Regions from separate parts of the Desulfosporosinus sp. BICA1-9 genome, predicted to be linked through region 3. Evidence: riboswitches for the same ligand, from Rfam matches in the RefSeq annotation. Region 3 holds a riboswitch; each other region holds the start of a gene.
The links. Region 3 has a riboswitch for thiamine pyrophosphate ahead of JL57_RS24845 (thiamine-binding protein). Riboswitches for the same ligand answer to the same signal wherever they lie in the genome.

Region 1 (3,280 bases), on a different contig from region 3:
GAACGGATCGTTCGTCAGCAATTTCAAATTGGGCACTGCCTACGTTGTCTGTCTCACTATAACCACCAACGGAAGTGAGAGCGCCGGCCGAGATTCGTGTAATTCCGAGGGGAAGCAAATTTTCCCGCATTTGCGGACTTTCTCGTGTGGACAAGGTAAGCCCAGCCCGAGGTAGAAACAATCGGTAAGCCAGAATAATTTGAACTAAAGCGGCATCCGTTACGGGAGTCGCAAATGAGCTAAAACTGCCGGCATAGGGCCTAAGGCGTGGTACTGAAATAGCTACTTCGACCCCGGGGTACTTTCTTTGCAAGTAGTCGGCATGGAGTGCTGAATAAAAGGCATCCCGCCGCCAGTCCGAGATACCTAAGAGCGCTCCGATGTTTATGGAGGAGATTCCAGCAGAACAGGCTCGCTCCGGTGCCTCCAAGCGGTAGTGATAATCCCGCTTTGGTCCGGAAGGGTGTACCAGAGCATAGGTGCTTTCCTGGTAGGTTTCTTGAAAAAGAGTGACAGAATCAACCCCCGCCTCGTACAAACGTCGGTATTCCTCAGTGGATAGGGGATACACTTCAAGTCCCAGTGAGGCAAACATTGGTCGTAAAGCACGGACGCATTGCTCGATGTAAGCGGGTCCGCTTTGTGAGCGGGATTCTCCCGTCAAGAGCAGCAAATGTTGCAGCCCAGTCGATGAGATGGCTTCACCTTCCTTTATAGCCTGTTCGACGCTTAGCTTGCACCGTACAATTTCGTTTCCAGCGTGGAAACTACAATACAGGCAGCTATTGCTACAAAAATTAGCAAGATATAAGGGAGTGAACAAACCGATCGTGCGGCCGAAATGGCGGATAGTTAAAGCTTGAGCCTTTTTGGCCATTGGCTCTAGGTATGGTTGGGCAGCTGGGGAAAGCAAGATCGCCAAATCTTCTGGGAGAACAGTTTCACGGGCTAACACCCGCTCTACGTCTACTCTGCTATAACTCGTCCAGATCGATTCTGGGAGCCTTTGTTGCCATTCAGTCTTTTGCTCGTAGAACATACGTTAACCCTCCTGCAAAAAACCAGTCAAGGGGGAAGACGCCTCGGCTGTTACTCGTCGTTCTCCCGGTCCAGCTAAATAGCCCAGCCGTCCTGCGGCTACGGCCAAGCGGAAGGCTTGGGCCATGAACACCGGATCTCCTGCTGTCGCAATTGCCGTATTTACAAGTACGGCAGCCGCTCCCATTTCCATGGCCTCTGCTGCCTCGGATGGTCGTCCGATGCCAGCATCGACAACAATCGGTAGGGAAATTTCCTCGATCAAAATCCGAATAAGTTCTTTGGTTTGTAAGCCACGGTTGCTTCCAATTGGTGACCCTAAGGGCATAATTGCTGCCGCGCCGGCATCCTGCAGACGCCTGGCTGCCCCCAAATCCGGGCTCATATAAGGAAGTACCACAAATCCATCGTTCGCGAGTTGTTCTGTGGCCCGAATCGTCTCCCAATTATCCGGCAAAAGGTAGCGTTGATCCTGTACAACCTCGATTTTAACCCAGTTCCCGCAGCCGGCAGCCTGAGCCAAGCGGGCGATTCGCACGGCTTCCTCAGCAGTGCGTGCACCGGAGGTATTCGGCAATAAAATGGTGTTCTGAGGTAAGTAATTTAGAATATTCTCCTGAGGGTTTTTCCAATCTACTCGGCGTAAAGCCATTGTTACCACCTGGGAGCCGCTAGCTTCCAGTACTCGGGGCACAATTTCATGAGACGAAAATTTACCGGTTCCTACGAACAGACGACTGAGTAAATTGACTCCTCCGATGAGTAAACTGTCATCCGATGGATTTATACCCTGTATGATATCGTTCACGGTATCAGCCACCTCCCATAAAAATTAAGATTTCCAAACTATCGCCATCACTTATTGCAGTACTTTGCCAGAGCTCTTGTTTTAGAATTTTCCCATTGAGCTCCACGACCCCAGCTTTTAGGGTCACAGCTTTGTTTTCGAGCAACTGGAATACGGTACATTCTGGGGTAAGCTCCTGCGCTTCACCGTTTAGAATAATCTGCAACAGACCATCCTCCTTTCATCTGTTCTTCATACCTTTTTGCTAAGGATTCCCGTCTCACTACCAAGGAACCAGGGAGGGTATAAACTAAAAAAAAATGAGAACTGCGGTAAGCAGTTCTCATTTATACTTCTATAAGCATAACGATTAGCTTCCCTCCGCTGGTATTAACCAGATCAGGTTCAAAGGGATCGAGTTTCCTCATCTCAGCCCCGAAGGGCGCCCCTAGCAAAAAGACGTATTTAGTTGTGAGTGGGCATTATTTGCCTGCGTTAGTATTACATCTATGCCATTATATAACTAAAAGAGTTAAGGTGTAAATATTGAATAAAGTATATTGAAAAATTTGAGTTTTTCTCTCGGGGAAATTGATTAGCTATGGTGTCAGGATTTCTAACGTGACAGTAAGAGTTTGATGAGTTATCCTTACAGCCCTTGGTGGCTAAGTTAAGAATAGATCATCTCCGCTTTTTCCGCTCAAACCGGGGTGACTATCAAATCGTACTGTACCCACTGGAATTTTCTGTTCTACAGCTTCAACGATCTTTGCCGTCCCAATGTTACCAAATCCTCCGCATAATTCCAACACCTGAACTCCTTCAGTAACCAGTTGTTGTGCAAGAATAACAGCTTCCTGATAATTTTGGACTCCCCGAATGAGTAGAGTAACCTGTGGAGTTTGAATATCTGCCTGATGTAGTGAAGGGTCGGCTTGAGGTGCAAGGAAAATAAAGGCGGCTTTTAATGACAATTAAATCACATCCTCTCCATACTAATTTATTTTTGGATTCACAGAGTAGAACGGAAAAACAAGTGCATACCTGTGATGACTATAATAAACATGCAATTCATATGCCAAGAAGTTTCATCCAATCGTGAGACTCCCACTTCTTGTAAGTGGGAGTGGTACCCCGTACTCTGCTTCGGTGACGAAAGCCTCCTTTCCCAATAGGACCGCTTGGCGGCGAAGGAAGTAGACTCCATCCTACGGCGCGATAGTATTCGTTAGTGGATCTGCGCCTTCGGCATAAGTCTATCCTACGCCGATAGGTATGCTTTTCGGGTTTGCGGCTACGGCGATACTCTCCACTGGATACTATCGTACTGGAGACTTACGTCACCGAAGTCTCGATGTTCAACTTTTGTTGAACGAGTTCACTAGGCTTGGCATATGAATTGCATATTGATATTAAGAAAAGATATAAGGATGAAAATAAAGAAGAATACCCGAA
Region 2 (3,280 bases), on a different contig from region 3:
CAACCATTTCTGCCACTTCCTCCAGATCATCTGCCATCACAGGGGAACCTCCGATGGCTAGGACAATATTCGCACAATCATTCACAGTGACATAGTTGGTAATATGGTGAATTAAGGGACTTTTTTCTTTAACAAGCCTTAGGTTTTCAAAGATTACTTCACGTATTTCCATTTAGCAGTCAACCTCCATGTTATAGAATGTAAGATGCTGATAATCAGCATCACAGGAATTGTAGAGCCCAGAACAAAGTCTAACTTGATAAACCTATAGTATAAAGCTGTACCCACTGCACAGAGGAGTAACGTACCCCAGTTTATCAAAAGCTCAGGTTGGATTTTCTTGTTCTTTAAAAGGAAATAATCCGTCAAGAGAATGGCAAATAAGGGCGCAAACACTGATCCAATGGCATAAAGAAAATGCTCATATTGCTCAATATTAACGATAATCGCAAGTCCGGTTCCAATCCCAGTCATGACCAAGGCAACCGTTTTCTCATTTAATTTAGGGAAAATGTTGAGAAATGTGACCCCAGCCGAATAAGCATCCAGGAAGGTAGTGGTTACCGTAGCCAAGACAATAATTCCTAAGGCTACAATACCGAGATTAGCTGCTAATAACATTGCGGCGGGATCAGCGTCCGAGGCGATGATCGCTGCGCCCAGGCCGATAATGTACATCCAACTGCTGCCAAAGAAGTATCCAAGCCAGCTGCCCCAGGCACCGTCTCTCCTTGACTTAGCAAAGCGTGTGTAGTCAGAGATCAATGGTAACCAGGATAAAGGCATGATTACAGCTAATTCTATACCAAAGCCAAAAGACATATCTCCGACAACCTGTTTGGTAAACAGTTCATGGTTGCTGAAAATGATAGTGCTCAAGATAATCGTTAACAAGAACAATAGCACCACAGCTATGTGGTTCGCCTTTTTCCAGCCGCTATCTTTTCCAAGCCATACCCAAATCATAATAAAGACTCCAATAATCAGACTCCAAACCGTCAGCTGATCAAATCCCCATAAGGTTTTGCTGATCTGGTTAACCGACCTGGCCCCGACGATTATCATCACAGCCGTCCAACCCAATAATTGTAAAACATTTAAAACAGAAAATAGATAGGAACCGTATTTTCCAAAGGAAATTCGAGTTGATACCAGGGCAGGAATGCGCTCATTAGTTCCGATGATTCCTGCTAACACCAAAAGTGAGGTTCCAACCAAGTGTCCAATCAGGATAGCCAAAACCCCCATTTTAAATCCTAGGGGAGCCAACAGCCCGCCGGTTAAAATTTCGGCGACTGAAATAGCTGCGCCAAACCAAAGGGTTGAAAAATTAAACATACTTAAATTATTTTTTGAAGCTATACTCACTCTATTAATCCTGCCTTTTTGTATAATGTGTAAAAGTGATGAGTCGGTCCTACGCCTTTTCCGATCGCTAAAGAATGTTGAATGGCAATTGTGATATATTCCTTGGCTAAGGAGACTGCTTGATTAAGGCTGTACCCCAACGCCAGATTTGCAGTGATTGCCGATGAAAGAGTACATCCTGTCCCATGAGTATTCTTAGTAGCAATCCTAACCGAGCTAAAATAACTAAATTCCTGACCGTCAAAGAGGATATCTACAGAGTCATCCTCTAAGTGTCCCCCCTTTAAAAGTACATTCTTAGCCCCCATCTGATAAATCACCTTAGCAGCCTCTTCCATTTGCTTTAGCGTGCCAATAGACCTTTTGGTCATGACCTCAGCCTCTGGAATATTAGGGGTGACGATCATTGCCATGGGCAATAATTCCCTACTCAAAGTTACTTCTGCCTCCGGGTTTAACAAGTGGTAACCGCTTTTAGACACCATGACTGGGTCTAAGACAATCCTTTGAGGCGCATAGTGTTTCAACTTTTCTGCAATCACCTCGATAGTTTGAACTTGGGAAACCATACCGATTTTCACTCCGTCGACCTCAATATCGTCGAAAACTGCTTCGATTTGTTGAGCAATGACCTCTCTTGAGATATCCTGAACAGCAAAAACTCCTTGGGTATTTTGGGCAGTGACTGCGGTTATTACGCTCATTCCATAGACACCATGAGCACAGAACGTTTTTAGATCAGCTTGAATCCCTGCTCCCCCACTAGAATCTGAACCAGCTATAGTAAGTACTTTTTTCACGGGTGACTACCTCCTCCATTATTAAATATTCTCTCTTTAAAAACTAAAAAGAGCACAGATCCCCAGAATAGGGTTTGTGCTCTTTCATCTTCATAAAAGAGTAAAAACTGCTTACCTACGCTGGCATTATCCAGATCAGGTTAAAAGGGTCTTAGACCTTATCGGGTCTAAATCTCAGCCAGCCTTTCTAGCTCCCCTGCCCACATCATATATATTTTGTTAAAAATAACATGGAAAATGTGATTAGTCAATCCTATCGGACACGATTTCTACACCGTTCTCTTAACTTGTCAGTTTTTCAGCTTCCTCTAATTCCCATACTACTCATTGAGTAGTATTTCCCTCGGGTTATGTTGATCCAGTAAAACCAATCTTAGCCTATCGGACGGATCGACGATTGATCGAAACTAAATACTTTAACAAATATAGGTACTAATTTTGGGTCAAATTGAAGCCCGCTGTTTGCCATCAATTCATTAAAAGCTTGCTCTTGGCTCATGGCTTTTCGATACGGACGATTACTTGTCATGGCATCGTAGGCATCCGCAATCGCCAGAATGCGGCACTCTAAGGGAATGTCGTTTTCCTTAAGTCCTAAAGGATAGCCCTGACCGTTCCACCATTCATGGTGTCTCAAAATGTGATCGGCAATGGGAAGCAGGTCCGGGGCAGATTGTGCAATCCGATGTCCAATCTCACTATGTCGCTGCATTTCCTTAAATTCTTCAAAGGTTAAACGCCCAGGCTTAAAAAGTATACGATCTGGAATACCCACTTTGCCGATATCATGAAATTGGGCCAACAATCGCAAATCTGCAAGAGTACGCTCGGCTAATCCCATTGCTTCTCCAAGGGTTAGGACTATGTCTTGCAGACGATCGGCATGCCCTTCCGTGATAAAATCTCTAGCCTCTAAAGCTTTCATAAGTGCCTGAACTATGGCACTGCGGGTACTTTTACTTCGATGTAGTTTTTCCCGATACATGCCATCATCAGCTTCTTTAAAGACCATATCAACATTCACATTCGTTTTCTCACTTACAGCAGATCCTATAGATAAGCTAAGTGGAAACTCTAAATTCTCGCTATTGTACTCCTCAACAGCCTTACGA
Region 3 (3,280 bases):
GTTGGAGAAGCAAATCCTGAAGTGTTGTGTTGTAAAATTGCAGCTAACGAGAGAATCGGTACATCATTAGCGCGTGCCGTAGTCACTTGTTCCTGATGGCTCACTCCAAAATCTGATTTTCCAGCCGCCACAAGCTGCTCGACATTTCCAGAGCTAGAAGGCTGGATGAATTCAACATCTAAACCCTCCTTTGAGAAATACCCCTTTTCTTGGGCAACAAATAGCCCAGTGTGATTCGTATTGGGAGTCCAGTCCAGCATTAAGGTTACTGAGGTAAGTGGCTCTGTCGCGGAGGTCGCGGGTGATGTAGACTTGACCCCGCACCCTGACAGTATAAGAATAGGAATAATTAATAAAGCAAGCAGCTTTTTCATACTATTATCTCCCTCATGATTATTTTCTTTTATTAATCAACTTTGGTTTTTGCTATGGATCCACGGTAATGCGAGTCGTGCAAGGAGGGTAATGAGGGCGTAATAAAGAAAACTCAAGGCGGTAATTGTAAAAATTGCGGCAAAAACACGGTCTGTCAAAAAAGAGTGTGAAGAGCGCGTCAGATAAACTCCTAATCCCGAGCTGGAACCCAACCATTCTGCTATCACGGCCCCCATGACACTATAGGTAGCGGCGATTTTCAGGCCGGCAAAAAGGGAAGGAAGAGCGTTAGGCCAACGAACAATATAAAACATTTGCCAACGGGAAGCCCCCATACTTCTTAATAGATTTAGGAGGTCAGCATCAGTTAATTCTAGTCCTTCGATTAGACTGATAGTAACCGGGAAAAAACACACGATAATGACAATCATTATTTTAGGCAGAAGTCCATAACCCAGCCAAAGGATCAAAAGAGGTGCAACGGCTATCAGTGGAACCGTCTGTGAAATAATTAGAAACGGATATAGTAGGCGTTTTAGCCAAGGGGATAGGACCATCACGCCTGCTGTGATCAGGCTGAAGACGACGGCAAGTGCAAAGCCAACTGTTGTTTCAACTAAAGTAATCAGAGTATGCATCCAGATTAGTTGGCGAGTCTCCCATAAGGCTTTGGCTATTTGAGCGGGGGTGGGGAGAAGCCAGAGGGGAACTTGCGCAATTGTAACTACCATTTGCCATGTCCCTAGAAAAAAGAGAAAGAACAGTAGGGCGGGAATCCCTTTCCACTTCAGACAACCCATTATTATGTTCGATACTTAGCGATTTTTTCAGCAATCGTTGAGCCACTCGGGACATAATCCATTTTAATGTAGGCCATCACTCTTGAGGCTCCAGCACGAATGCAAGCTTCCTGAGCTTCTTTGATGATAGCCCAAAGCTGGTCTGGTTCGCCTTCCATTGTTGTCTCCATAGGACCAACTTCATAGGGAACCCCACTGGCGGCAATGACTTTGATCGCCTCGTCCACAACTTCGTAAATGCGGGATTCCTCCACTTTAGGGATAACCTGTAAGGCCATAATGATTTTTGCCATCGTTTTTTCCTCCTTCTTATGAACAAGTTTTTCGTGAGAGAGTCTGTTAGTGGTGCCGCATAGCGGCATGGGAGTCTGATTAGTACATAAAAAATACCGCATGTAATGCGGCGTACTTATTCTCAACCCTCCCTACGCTGGCATTACCCAGATCAGGTTAAGGGTCGGGCAGATTGCCCCTCTCAGCCATAAGTTCTAGCTCCCCTGTTACCATATTAATTTATGTCATTCTAACATAATGATTGTTGCGGCGCAATCTATAATTTCCCAATATTACTTGCGCTATTTGCCTTAGCGCCCCACTCGTTGAAGCTTGCAAATCCTGAGATTGGTTATTAAAAGTAGAGAAATTTACGTTGTACTTCAGAGAATATATATTGACAGTAACTAGAAAGAAGAGTATTCTAGAATAAATGAGATATATTCTCAGTTATTATTCGACTTAAGGTGAGAGTGATTATCATTTCCGTGAGGAGGGATGACGATGGAGCGCTTTTTGGGAGACTTAAAAACAGGTGAATGGGCACGTGTGGAGCGCATTGATGGCGGAGGAGCTTTGCGTCGCCGGATGATGGATATGGGTATTGTTCCAGGTGTCGAATTAGAAGTTGTTCGTCAAGCTCCTTTCGGTGGTCCGCTTCAAGTTCGGCTGAAAGGGTATTATTTAGCAATGCGCCGTGCAGAATGTGCTAAAATTGTTGTAAGTAAAAAAGATCCCAAATGTTATGACCCTTTATTAGCAAGTCGATAAATTCAAACGATTTATAATAAAGTTAAAACGTGATGATGCCGCTTGGACATACATATGCTCAGAGGGGGGAGGCGGCTGGACATGAAAATTGCGCTTATTGGAAATCCCAATGTAGGTAAGAGTACTGTATTTAATGCTTTAACGGGCTCGAACCAACAGGTCGGAAATTGGGCTGGTAAGACGGTTGAACGCAAGTCAGGTGTCGTCAAAAGAGCCAGCCAGGAAATAGAGCTGATTGATTTACCAGGAACCTACAGTTTGACCGCATACTCACAAGAAGAGATTATAACGCGTGAATATATTATTCGCGAAAAACCAGATGTTGTTATGGCTATGGTTGATGCTTCAAATATTGAGCGTAACCTCTATTTAGTTCTTCAAATCCTTGAACTAGTGCCTCGTGTGGTGATCGGTTTAAATATGCTGGATTTGGCTCAGTCTGCAGGAATTACGATTGAGTCTTCAAATTTGGCATTAGCCTTAAATGTTCCAGTCGTCGAAATTGTTGCAGCCAAAGGAAAAGGAATTGAGGAGTTCTTAACGGAAGCCATTCGGGTTGGAAAGCTGGAAAACGACCCTCTACCGAATGAGGTCAGTTATCCGAAAGTACTTGAACAAAAGATTCTCGCAATGGAAGCGTTATTGGTAGATACTCTATGGGTCACGAGGTACCCATTGCGCTGGTTAGCTATAAAACGTCTGGAGAGAGATCCGGAAATTGGGCAAACGTGGAAGATAAATTCTGGAAAGTTGCCAATAGGTAAGAGCAGGGATGCTTGCTGTGATCTTGGAGAGGCAGTTAATTACGAACTACAAGAATCGACTCCTCTTCCAGGGGAGTCTTTGCTGCAGGACTATGAGAGAGAGGGCTGGACTAAGGACCATTTTGAAATGGCCATTGCGGATGCTAAGTACCAATATATTTCGGCAATTTTACCGCAGTTTAGGAAGCACGAGAATCCAGCTAAACCTACCTTTACAGATAGACTAGATCGTTGGATTCTTTCTCCATTTTGGGGTTATCCGATTATGTTAGTCGTCTTAACAGTCGTTTTTTGGAT

Region 1: linked by a shared signal. The riboswitch ahead of thiS (sulfur carrier protein ThiS) and the one ahead of JL57_RS24845 (thiamine-binding protein) in region 3 are both predicted to bind thiamine pyrophosphate.
Region 2: linked by a shared signal. The riboswitch ahead of thiD (bifunctional hydroxymethylpyrimidine kinase/phosphomethylpyrimidine kinase) and the one ahead of JL57_RS24845 (thiamine-binding protein) in region 3 are both predicted to bind thiamine pyrophosphate.

Annotation. Positions count from the first base shown of each region.
Region 1 covers NZ_JUEE01000154.1:80,480-83,759, reverse strand. The annotation lists gene thiH (2-iminoacetate synthase ThiH) at 1-1,039, opposite strand, end outside; gene JL57_RS19615 (thiazole synthase) at 1,043-1,837, opposite strand; gene thiS (sulfur carrier protein ThiS) at 1,851-2,051, opposite strand; TPP riboswitch at 2,185-2,285, opposite strand; gene JL57_RS19605 (DUF6506 family protein) at 2,491-2,799, opposite strand.
Region 2 covers NZ_JUEE01000247.1:180-3,459, reverse strand. The annotation lists gene thiM (hydroxyethylthiazole kinase) at 1-172, opposite strand, end outside; gene cytX (putative hydroxymethylpyrimidine transporter CytX) at 154-1,368, opposite strand; gene thiD (bifunctional hydroxymethylpyrimidine kinase/phosphomethylpyrimidine kinase) at 1,365-2,168, opposite strand; TPP riboswitch at 2,263-2,376, opposite strand; partial or broken gene JL57_RS30385 (diguanylate cyclase) at 2,542-3,280, opposite strand, start outside.
Region 3 covers NZ_JUEE01000202.1:19,265-22,544, reverse strand. The annotation lists gene JL57_RS24855 (ABC transporter substrate-binding protein) at 1-374, opposite strand, end outside; gene JL57_RS24850 (ABC transporter permease) at 411-1,175, opposite strand; gene JL57_RS24845 (thiamine-binding protein) at 1,178-1,468, opposite strand; TPP riboswitch at 1,580-1,684, opposite strand; gene JL57_RS24840 (FeoA family protein) at 1,953-2,219, shown strand; gene feoB (ferrous iron transport protein B) at 2,301-3,280, shown strand, end outside.